Regions from separate parts of the Streptomyces sp. NPDC087906 genome, predicted to be linked through region 1. Evidence: riboswitches for the same ligand, from Rfam matches in the RefSeq annotation. Region 1 holds a riboswitch; each other region holds the start of a gene.
What was found. Region 1 has a riboswitch for cobalamin ahead of ACZ63I_RS34565 (cobalamin biosynthesis protein). Riboswitches for the same ligand answer to the same signal wherever they lie in the genome.
Positions count from the first base shown of each region.

Region 1 (3,264 bases):
GAGACTGGTCCGCCTCGCTCAGCAGTGCCGTCGTGCCGAAGAACGAGGCGAAGACCCCGCCCCTGTCGATGTCTCCGACGATCACGACCGGCAGCCGGGCGGCCCGCGCGATGCCCATGTTCACGATGTCGGTACGGCGCAGATTGATCTCGGCGGGACTGCCGGCGCCTTCGCAGATCACCGCGTCGTACGTGCTCCGCAGCTCCTCCAGGCAGTCCAGCACGGGCCGGAGCAGCTCGGCCTGCCGGCCGCCGTGGTAGCCGCGTGCGCTCAGCTCGCCCACCGGCCGCCCCATGAGGATCACTTGACTGGTGCGGTCGCCGCCCGGCTTCAGCAGCACCGGATTCATCAGCGCCGTCGGCTCGACCCTCGCGGCCTGTGCCTGCATCGCCTGGGCCCGGCCGATCTCCGCGCCCTCGCGTGTCACGAACGAGTTGAGCGACATGTTCTGGCCCTTGAAGGGCGCGACCTTCACCCCCTGGCGCACCAGCCACCGGCAGATTCCCGCCGTGACGACGCTCTTGCCCGCGTCGGACGTCGTGCCGGCGACCAGCAGCCCACCGCCCCTCATATCGACCCCCTCCTGGCCGCGAACCGGCCCACCGCGCAGACGCCGAGCGTGAGCCAGGTGACGCGCCGGGAGAGCCGTACCGCCCGTTCGATGTCGGCGACCTCGACAGGACGTCCCGCCGCCCCGTTCAGCACCGGCCGGTGCTCGACCCGGCCGCCGTACGCGAGGGTGCCGCCGAGCCGTACGCCCAGCGCACCGGCGAACGCCGCTTCCACCGGGCCCGCGTTGGGGCTCGGATGGCGGGCAGCGTCGGCGCGTACGGCCCGCAGCGCGCCGCGCGGGTCGCCGCCGCAGGCGGTCGCCAGCGCGGCGGTGAGCCGGGCCCCCGGCCAGCCGGCCAGGTCGTCGAGCCGGGCCGAGGCCCAGCCGAAGCGGCGGTAGGCGGCGGACTTGTGGCCGACCATCGCGTCGAGGGTGTTCACGGCGCGGAACCCGACCAGTCCCGGCACCCCGGCGACCGCGCCCCACACGAGCGCGCCCACCACGGCGTCGGAGGTGTTCTCCGCGACGGACTCGACCACGGCGCGTGCCATCTGCCGCTCGTCCAGGGCCTGCGGATCACGCCCGCAGAGCCGGGGGAGCAGCGTACGGGCCCGCTCGGTGTCCCCGGCGCTCAGCGCGGCCCCGACGGCGCGCGCCTCCCGGCCCAGGGAGGTGCCGCCCACGACCGCCCAGGTCGCTGCGGCGGTCAGTACGACGGACGCGGTGCGCCGGTCGCGTACGAGGCGGGTGGCGAGCGCGGCGGCGCCGGTGGCGCTCGCGACGCACACCGCCGTGTGCAGGGCGCCCCAGCCCCGGTGGTCGCGCCACAGGACGCGCTCGACGGCGCCCGCCGAGCGTCCGAAGGCGGCGACGGGGTGTCCCCGCCGGGGGTCGGCGAACAGCAGGTCGGCCAGGAGTCCGGCGGTGGCGCCGTAGGCGAAGACCCGCTCGGCGGCTGGACCGCGGCCAGGCATGGCGAAGTGTCCTCACTCAGGGTCCGCGCCCCGGCTCGACGTGAAGCGGCGGCGAGAGTTCCTGGCTCCTGGGCGTCGCGCTCTCCCAGTGACAGTGGCGGGACCGCGCCGGATTCGCACCGGCTTCCTCTGCTTGCCACCGCGGGACCGGCGCGAACCGGTCCCTTTCGGTCTCGGCAGTCCACCACGCTGCGAGAACAGCCGTCAACTCACCCTTGACCTGCGGTCGAGGGTGAGCGGGACGGTGCGGTGCGGGGCGGGGGCCGGTCAGGCGACGATGAGGAAGATCCCGTACGCGACGGCCGCCGCGCACAGGGCGAAGCAGGCGTACGCGCCGGACACGGCGGTCGCCGAGCCCTGCTTGGAGAGGCCGATGACCCCGAGGGTGAACAGGCCAACCAGCGCGACGGTGGCCACCAGGCTGACCCCGAAGACGGAGCCGAGAGCCGCCCAGTCGATTTCCATGCTGTTCCGTCCTTACGCCGTGGCCGAGGCCGCTGTGGTGGGAGCCGCCGCTGCGGGTGCGGCAGCGGGCGCCGGGATCGTGGCCGTCAGATCCTGCGGGAGTCCGACGGACACCGGAACCACGTCGTCCGCAGCGCCGACCACGTTCGTGGCGTCCACAGGCCGGCGGCGCGAGGCGCGCCAGATCCCCGCCGACACCAGGACGAGCAGCGCGGCGACGACGGCGACGCCCCAGGGGCCCCGTCCGGTCAGGAACTCGGCGCCCGCCGCCACCAGACCCGCGGCGGGCAGGGTCAGACACCACGCGACGGCCATCCGGGTCGCGGTGGACCAGTGGACCACCCCGCCCTTGCGGCCGAGCCCCGCGCCCATCACGGCACCGGAGCACGCCTGTGTCGTGGAGAGCGAGAAACCGAGGTGGGAGGAGGCGAGGATGACGGTCGCCGCGCTGGTCTGGGCCGCGAAGCCCTGCTGCGGCTTGAGGGTGGTGAGGCCGGTGCCCATGGTGCGGATGATGCGCCAGCCGCCGAGGTAGGTGCCGAGCGCGATGGCCGTGCCCGCCGACACGATGACCCACAGCGGCGGGTTGGACCCGGGCGCCAGCACACCGCCGGTGACCAGGGCGAGGGTGATCACACCCATCGTCTTCTGCGCGTCGTTGGTGCCGTGGGCGAGGGAGACGAGAGCGGCGGAGGCGATCTGCCCCGCCCGGTACCCCTTGGCGGTGTCCTTCTCGTCGGTGTGCCGGCCGATCCGGTACGTCAGCCGGGTGGCGGCCGTCGCCGCCAGCCCCGCGACGACCGGCGCGGCGAGGGCCGGGATGAGCACCTTGGTGACGACGACCCCGCCGTTGACCCCCGACGTACCGACGGACATCAGGGTGGCGCCGATCAGACCTCCGAAGAGGGCGTGCGAGGAGCTGGACGGCAGGCCCAGCAGCCAGGTGAAGAGATTCCACAGGATGGCGCCGACGAGTGCGGCGAAGATGACTTCGGTCCTGATGCCCTGTTCGTTGATGAGGCCGCCGGAGATGGTCTTGGCGACCTCGACCGACAGGAAGGCGCCGACGAGATTGAGGGCGGCGGACATGGCCACCGCGATCTTTGGCTGGAGAGCGCCGGTCGAGATGGTCGTCGCCATCGCGTTGGCGGTGTCGTGGAAACCGTTCGTGAAATCGAACACGAGAGCCGTCGCGATCACGATCGCGAGCAGCAGCGTGAGGTGCTCCATGCGGTTCAGGCAATCGAATCAGAGTGAACGGAAGATGAACTA
Region 1 covers NZ_JBVJLC010000021.1:1,108-4,371, forward strand. The annotation lists gene ACZ63I_RS34560 (cobyric acid synthase) at 1-571, opposite strand, end outside; gene ACZ63I_RS34565 (cobalamin biosynthesis protein) at 568-1,527, opposite strand; cobalamin riboswitch at 1,561-1,683, opposite strand; gene ACZ63I_RS34570 (hypothetical protein) at 1,795-1,992, opposite strand; gene ACZ63I_RS34575 (inorganic phosphate transporter) at 2,005-3,222, opposite strand.

Region 2 (3,264 bases), on a different contig from region 1:
CCTTGATGCGCTCCTCGTACCCGGCGGTGTCGATCCGGCCGGTCCGCAAGTCGGCCCGCGCGGTGCGCAATTCGCTGGTCTGCGGGAACGAGCCGATGGTCGTGGTCGGCAGCAGCGGGAGCCCGAGGTGCGCGCGCTGGGTGAGGGTCCGCTCGGGGTACGGCTGCGAGCGCCGCCCGTCGGCGTCGGTGATGGCAGCGGTACGGGCCCGCACGGCGGGGTCGCTGGTCAGTGCGGACCCGGCACGCGAGGCCAGATCGGCGCGGTTGGAGGCGAGTTCGGCCGCGATGGTGTCAGTGCCCTGCGCGAGGGCGCGCGCCAGGACGGCGATCTCCTGGGTCTTCTGCCGGGCGAACGCGAGCCAGCGGACGATCTGCGGATCGATGTCGCGTTCGGCGTCGGCGTCCAGCGGTACGTGCAGGAGCGAGCAGGACGACGAGACGTCGACCCGGTCGGCGAGACCGAGGAGCGTGCCGAGTGTGGCCAGCGACTTCTCGTAGTCGTTGATCCAGATGTTGCGGCCGTTGACGACGCCGGCGACCAGCCGCTTGCCGGGCAGTCCGCCGGCGGCTGCGAGGTCATCGAGGTTGGCGGCGCCCGACTCGGTGAAGTCGAGGGCGAGTCCTTCGACCGGCGCCTTGGCCAGGACCGGCAGCGCCTCGCCGAGCCGTCCGAAGTACGAGGCGACGAGCAGCTTCGGCCGGTCGGTCGCGGCTCCCAGGTCGCGGTAGGCGCGGGCGGCGGCGGCCAGCTCGGCGGGGGTGCGGTCCTGGACCAGCGCGGGCTCGTCGAGCTGCACCCACTCGGCGCCGGCCGCCCGCAGATCGGCCAGCACCTCGGCGTACACCGGCAGCAGCCGGTCCAGCAGGGTCAGCGGCTCGAAGTCGGCGGCGACGCCGGGCGCGGGCTTGGCGAGCAGCAGGTACGTGAGAGGGCCTACGAGGACCGGGCGTGCGGTGTGACCGAGCGCGACGGCCTCCGCCAGCTCGGTGACCTGCTTGCCGGAGTCGGCCGTGAAGACGGTGTCCGGGCCCAGCTCGGGCACGAGGTAGTGGTAGTTCGTGTCGAACCACTTGGTCATTTCTAGCGGGGCGATGTCCTGGTTGCCCCGGGCCATCGCGAAGTACCCGTCGAGCGCGTCGGCTTCGACCGCCGCGCGGTGCCGCTCGGGGACAGCGCCGACCATGACGCTGGTGTCCAGAACATGGTCGTAGTACGAGAAGTCACCGGACGGCACCTCGTGGATACCGGCCTCGGCCAACTGCTGCCAGTTCGAACGGCGCAGACCTGCCGCGGTCTCCCGGAGGGCGTCGGCGCTGACGCGGCCCTTCCAGTACCCCTCGACTGCCTTCTTCAGTTCACGGTTGCGACCCTGGCGGGGGTAGCCGTGGACGGTGGCGCGTGCTGCCGCGGCTGCGGGCTTCGCTGTCACGGAACTCTCCTTCGCGAGATGTGTCCTGGTGTCCCGGGGACGGGACCGCGGACGCGAAGGGACGGACCGACCGGGCGGCCCGCGAGGCTGCGCCGCCGCGAGTACCGCTCGATGTGTACGCCGACCCGCCCACGAGGTCACCGGGATGTCCGCGCGCGATCGGTCGCGCACGGGCGACGGGCAGGTCTTCGGACTCGCGGGCTCGTCTCGTGAAGGTCACGGGACACCTAATGGCCGTCGCTTCCCAGACCCGGCCGGGTCCAGTGCGTATGACGGCGGTCGTTCCCACTCACCGCTGCGGGGCAGTCCCGGATTCTCACCGGGTTCCCTCTTACGAAGCCCTCTCTGGCGGACAGGGCCAACCAGTCGCACGACCAGCCTAGAGGGAAGAACGGCCCGCGCGCACCCTTGCCCGTGATCCGGGCCGGGGTCGGGCACGCTCGGGTGGCCTGGTCCGTGTCCTCGGCCGTGCCCTAGTCCATGGCCTGGTCCGTCACCGGGGCCCCGTCCGGGGCCCTGTCCGGTGCCCCGTCCGGGGCCAGGACGCGGGTGAGCCAGTCGGTACGGGTCCGGCGGGCCGTGGCCGAGAGGTCGGCCTGCGGGTACAGCGCGTCGAATCCGTGGAAGCCACCCGCCCAGACATGCAGTTCGGCCTGACCCCCTGCCGCCCAGATCCCGGCGGCGTAGGCGGCGTCCTCGTCGCGGAAGACCTCGGCGGAGCCGGTGTCGATATAGGTGGTCGGCAGCCCCGAGAGGTCGTCCGCCAGGGCGGGTGAGACGTACGGGGAGACGTCAGCGCCGGTGAGATCGCCGAGGACGCAGCGCCAGCCGAACGCGTTCATCTCGCCGGTCCAGACGCCGGGGACACCGGAGTACTGGCGGCTGGAGACGGAGGTGTTGCGGTGGTCGAGCATGGGACCGATCAGGGCCTGGCCGGCGAGGGCCGGGGTGCCGAGGTCGCGCGCCAGCAGGGCGACACCTGCGGCGAGGCCGCCGCCGGCGCTGGCCCCCGCGACGACGATCCTGGCGGGGTCGACGCCCAGTTCGGCGGCGTGCCCGACGGTCCAGAGCAGCCCTTCGTAGCAGTCGTCGACCAGCGTCGTCCCGGTGGCCTCGGGTGCGAGCCGGTAGTCGACGGAAACCACGACGGCGCCGAGCGCGTCGAGCCACTCCAGCGGGATGTCGATCTGCGAGAAGCGGTCCCCCATGACCATCCCGCCGCCGTGCATCCAGTAGACACAGGGCGCGGCGGAGGGGTGATCACCACTCGCGGGGCTGAAGACCGAGAGCCGGATCGGGGTGCCGTCCTTGGCGGGCACGGTGACCTCCCGCCGGTCGACCTGCCGGTCGGCAAGGAGGGGTTCGACGGGCGCCGAGGAGAAGGGGCGTACCTGCGCGAGTATCTCCGGACTCAGCTCGGACATGAGGGGCATGTCGGCCAGCAGGCGACGCAGTTCGGGGTCCAGCTCAGGGCGTGCGGTGGTCATGGCGGGGCCTTTCGTAGGGCACGGGGGGGGAGGGCACAGGGCGCGGGCGGTGGCTACGGGTCAGAACGCGGCCTTGCCGCGCACCGGGACGTAGTCCGTGTAGGCGGACTCCTCGGCCAGCAGCCCGCCGATCCGCGCCACGATGGCCTGCGCGGCCTCACCGGAGAAGACCCGGTGGTGGTCCTCCTCGCTGGTCCAGCCCTCCGTGACATGGACGACGTCCGGGTCGGAGGCGGAGCGGGAGACGAGATAGACGACGCAGTACTCGCTGGCGCCGGGGCTGCCTTCGTCCAGACCGGTCAGCAGCAGGTCGACCAACTGGCCACCCGCTCCGGGCTTGGCGGT
Region 2 covers NZ_JBVJLC010000005.1:165,454-168,717, forward strand. The annotation lists gene metE (5-methyltetrahydropteroyltriglutamate--homocysteine S-methyltransferase) at 1-1,432, opposite strand, end outside; cobalamin riboswitch at 1,595-1,814, opposite strand; gene ACZ63I_RS16930 (alpha/beta hydrolase fold domain-containing protein) at 1,906-2,919, opposite strand; gene ACZ63I_RS16935 (putative quinol monooxygenase) at 2,980-3,264, opposite strand, start outside.
Region 2: linked by a shared signal. The riboswitch ahead of metE (5-methyltetrahydropteroyltriglutamate--homocysteine S-methyltransferase) and the one ahead of ACZ63I_RS34565 (cobalamin biosynthesis protein) in region 1 are both predicted to bind cobalamin.

Region 3 (3,264 bases), on a different contig from region 1:
AGAAGATCGGCATCCCGCTCGCCGCCGGGATCGTCAACTTCGTCGTCCTCACGGCGGCCCTGTCGTCCTGCAACTCCGGCATGTACTCGACGGGCCGGATGCTGCGCGCCCTCGCCGCCAACAGCGAGGCGCCCAAGGCGTTCGGCAAGCTCAACTCGCGCCGCACACCCGCCTTCGGCATCAGCGTCTCCGTCGCCCTGATGGGCGTCGGCGTGATCCTCAACTACCTCGTCCCCGAGAAGGCGTTCGGGTACGTGACGTCCGTGGGCACCGCCGCCGGCATCTGGACCTGGATGATGATCCTCGCCAGCCACATCCGCTACCGGCGCGCCGTCGAAGCGGGCCGGCTGCCCGCCTCCGCCTTCCCCGCCCCCGGCGGCGCCGCGCTGAGCTGGGTCGCCCTCGTCTTCCTCGCCTTCGTCACCTGCCTGATCGCCTACGACCACGAAGCGCGCGTCTGCCTGTACGTGGGCGCCCTGTGGGCGGTGGGCCTGGTGGGCGGCTGGCGGCTCCTCAAGCGCCGCACCGCCACCGCCACCGAGGAAGAAGCGGGCGCCTACGCACCCGTCGAGTAGGGCCTCCCCGGTGGGCGGGCCCCCGGCCGTCCTATATTTCACTCATGCTGACCCTCACCCAGGCTCTGTACGACCAGATCGTCGCGCACGCACGGCGCGATCACCCCGACGAAGCCTGCGGCGTGGTCGCGGGACCCGAGGGCACCGACCGGCCCGAGCGGTTCATCCCCATGCTCAACGCGGCACGCTCGCCCACCTTCTACGAATTCGATTCGGCGGACCTGCTGAAGCTCTACCGCGACCTGGACGACCGCGACGAGACCCCGGTGATCGTCTACCACTCGCACACCGCGACCGAGGCGTACCCGTCCCGTACCGACATCAGCTACGCCAACGAGCCCGAGGCGCACTACGTGCTGGTCTCGACCGCCGACAGCGACGGCCTCGGCCCGTTCCAGTTCCGCTCCTACCGGATCGTGGACGGCAAGGTCACCGAAGAGGACGTCACGGTCGTCTGAGAGACTGACCGTCTGCCCGAGGCGGCAGGAGCCAGGAAGCCGGTGCGAGTCCGGCGCGGTCCCGCCACTGTGACCAAGCGATTGCGCTTGGCAGCCAGGAACTGACCTGCCGCCCTTCTTCCACCAGCCAGGGGACGCGGAAATCCCCCCGGAGGAGAGCTCAGCCATGCCGCCAGTCCCGCCCGCGCTCCGCCGCGCACTCATAGCCGCCGCACTGCCCGCCCTGCTCGTACCGCTCGCCGCGTGCGGCTCGACGGAAGAGCCCGGGGACAAGCCCGCGGCCGGCGCCGCGAAGGCGGCAGCCCCCGGCTTCCCTTACACCGTCACCAACTGCGGTGTGCGGACGACCTACCAGGCACCGCCCGAGCGCGTCGTCACCATGAACCAGCACGCCACCGAGGTGATGCTCGCCCTCGGCCTGCGGAAGTCGCTCGTCGGCACCGCCTATCTGGACGACACGATCTCGCCCGCCTACGCAGCCGCGTACAAGAGCGTGCCGGTCCTGGCCAAGGAGTACCCCTCCAAGGAGAAGCTGCTCGCCGCCGATCCCGACTTCGTCTACGGCGGCTACGCCAGCGCCTTCGACGCCAAGGACGGCCGCGCGCGCGACGACCTCAAGGGCGCGGGCATCGGCACCCGGCTCAACATCGAGAGCTGCACCAAGGGCGCCGTCACCATGGACGACGTCTACCAGGAGGTACGGGAGGTCGGCCGCACCTTCGGCGTCCCCGACCGGGCGGAGAAGTGGATCGCGCGGGCCCGCGCGACCGTCGCGGGCACGGCCGCCAAGCTGAAGGGCGTCAAGCCCGTCTCGGTCTTCGTCTACGACAGCGGCGACAAGACCGCCTTCACGGCGGGCGGCGCAGGCATCGGCAACGAACTCATCACCCGCGCGGGCGGCGCCAACGTCTTCGCCGACCTGGACAAGTCGTTCGGCGACGCCACCTGGGAGCAGGTCGTCGCCCGCAAGCCGCAGGCCGTCGTCATCTACGACTACGGCTCCACGACGGTCGCCCAGAAGGAGAAGCGGCTCACCGACGACCCGGTGCTCGCCGACGTCCCCGCGATCAGGAACAAGCGATTCGCCGTGATGCCGCTGTCCAGCGTCGTCCTCGGCGTACGCGCCCCCGACGCCGTCGCGAAACTCGCGGCCCAGCTCCACCCCGGAACCGTGAAGTAGCGCCGTGCCCCGCACCACCCCGGCAGGCACGCGAGGCATATCAGGCACGCCCGGCCCGCACGGCATACCCGGCCCGCGCGGCATGCCCGGCCCGCGCGGGCACCGGCGGCTGCGCTACCCGCTCGTGGTCGGCTGCCTCGTCGTCGCGCTCGCCGCCGCCGTCGTCGCGGGGCTCGCGCTCGGCTCCGTACGGATCGGGCCCGGCGACGTCGTCGCCGCCCTCACCGGGCGGGCCGAGCCGAGCCCGTACCGGACCATCGTCCTCGACGTACGGCTGCCCCGGGTACTGCTCGGCGCGATCGTCGGCGCGGGGCTCGCCGTCGTCGGGACGGTCCTCCAGGCGCTGGTGCGCAACAAGCTCGCCGACCCGTTCCTGCTCGGCATCTCCTCCGGCGCCTCGACCGGCGCCGTGGCCGTGCTCGTCCTCGGCATCGGCGGGGGAGTGACCACCACCGTCGCCATGCCGGCCGCCGCCTTCGCCGGGTCGCTCGTCGCGCTCGCCCTCGTCTACAGCCTCGCCCGCAGGGGCGGCGCCATGACCGGCGGCAGACTCGTCCTGGCCGGGGTGACCGTCTCGTACATCCTCTCCGCGCTCACCACCCTGCTGCTGGTCGTCGCCGCCCGGCCCGAGCAGTTCCAGGAGGCCCTGTACTGGACGCTCGGCGGTCTCGGCAGCGCCCGCTGGGGCACGCTCGTCCTGCCCGGCGTCGTGCTGGCCGCGGGGACGGCGCTGCTGATGACCCTGGCCCGGCCGCTCGACCTGCTGCTGGCGGGGGAGGAGGGCGCGAGCGTGCTCGGCCTGAACACCGGGGCGTTCCGGGCGGCCGTCTTCGTCGTCGCCTCGCTCGTGACCGGCGTCATGGTCGCGGCGAGCGGCGCCGTCGGCTTCATCGGACTGCTCGTACCGCACGCGGCCCGCGCGGTCGTCGGCGCCGGACACCGCGGCCTGCTGCCGGTCGCCGCGCTCGGCGGGGCCGTGGTGCTGGTCGTCGCCGACCTCGCCGCCCGTACCGTCGCTGCGCCGCAGGACGTCCCCGTCGGCGTGCTGACC
Region 3 covers NZ_JBVJLC010000004.1:530,165-533,428, reverse strand. The annotation lists gene ACZ63I_RS16085 (amino acid permease) at 1-575, shown strand, start outside; gene ACZ63I_RS16080 (M67 family metallopeptidase) at 620-1,033, shown strand; cobalamin riboswitch at 1,025-1,157, shown strand; gene ACZ63I_RS16075 (ABC transporter substrate-binding protein) at 1,200-2,213, shown strand; gene ACZ63I_RS16070 (FecCD family ABC transporter permease) at 2,296-3,264, shown strand, end outside.
Region 3: linked by a shared signal. The riboswitch ahead of ACZ63I_RS16075 (ABC transporter substrate-binding protein) and the one ahead of ACZ63I_RS34565 (cobalamin biosynthesis protein) in region 1 are both predicted to bind cobalamin.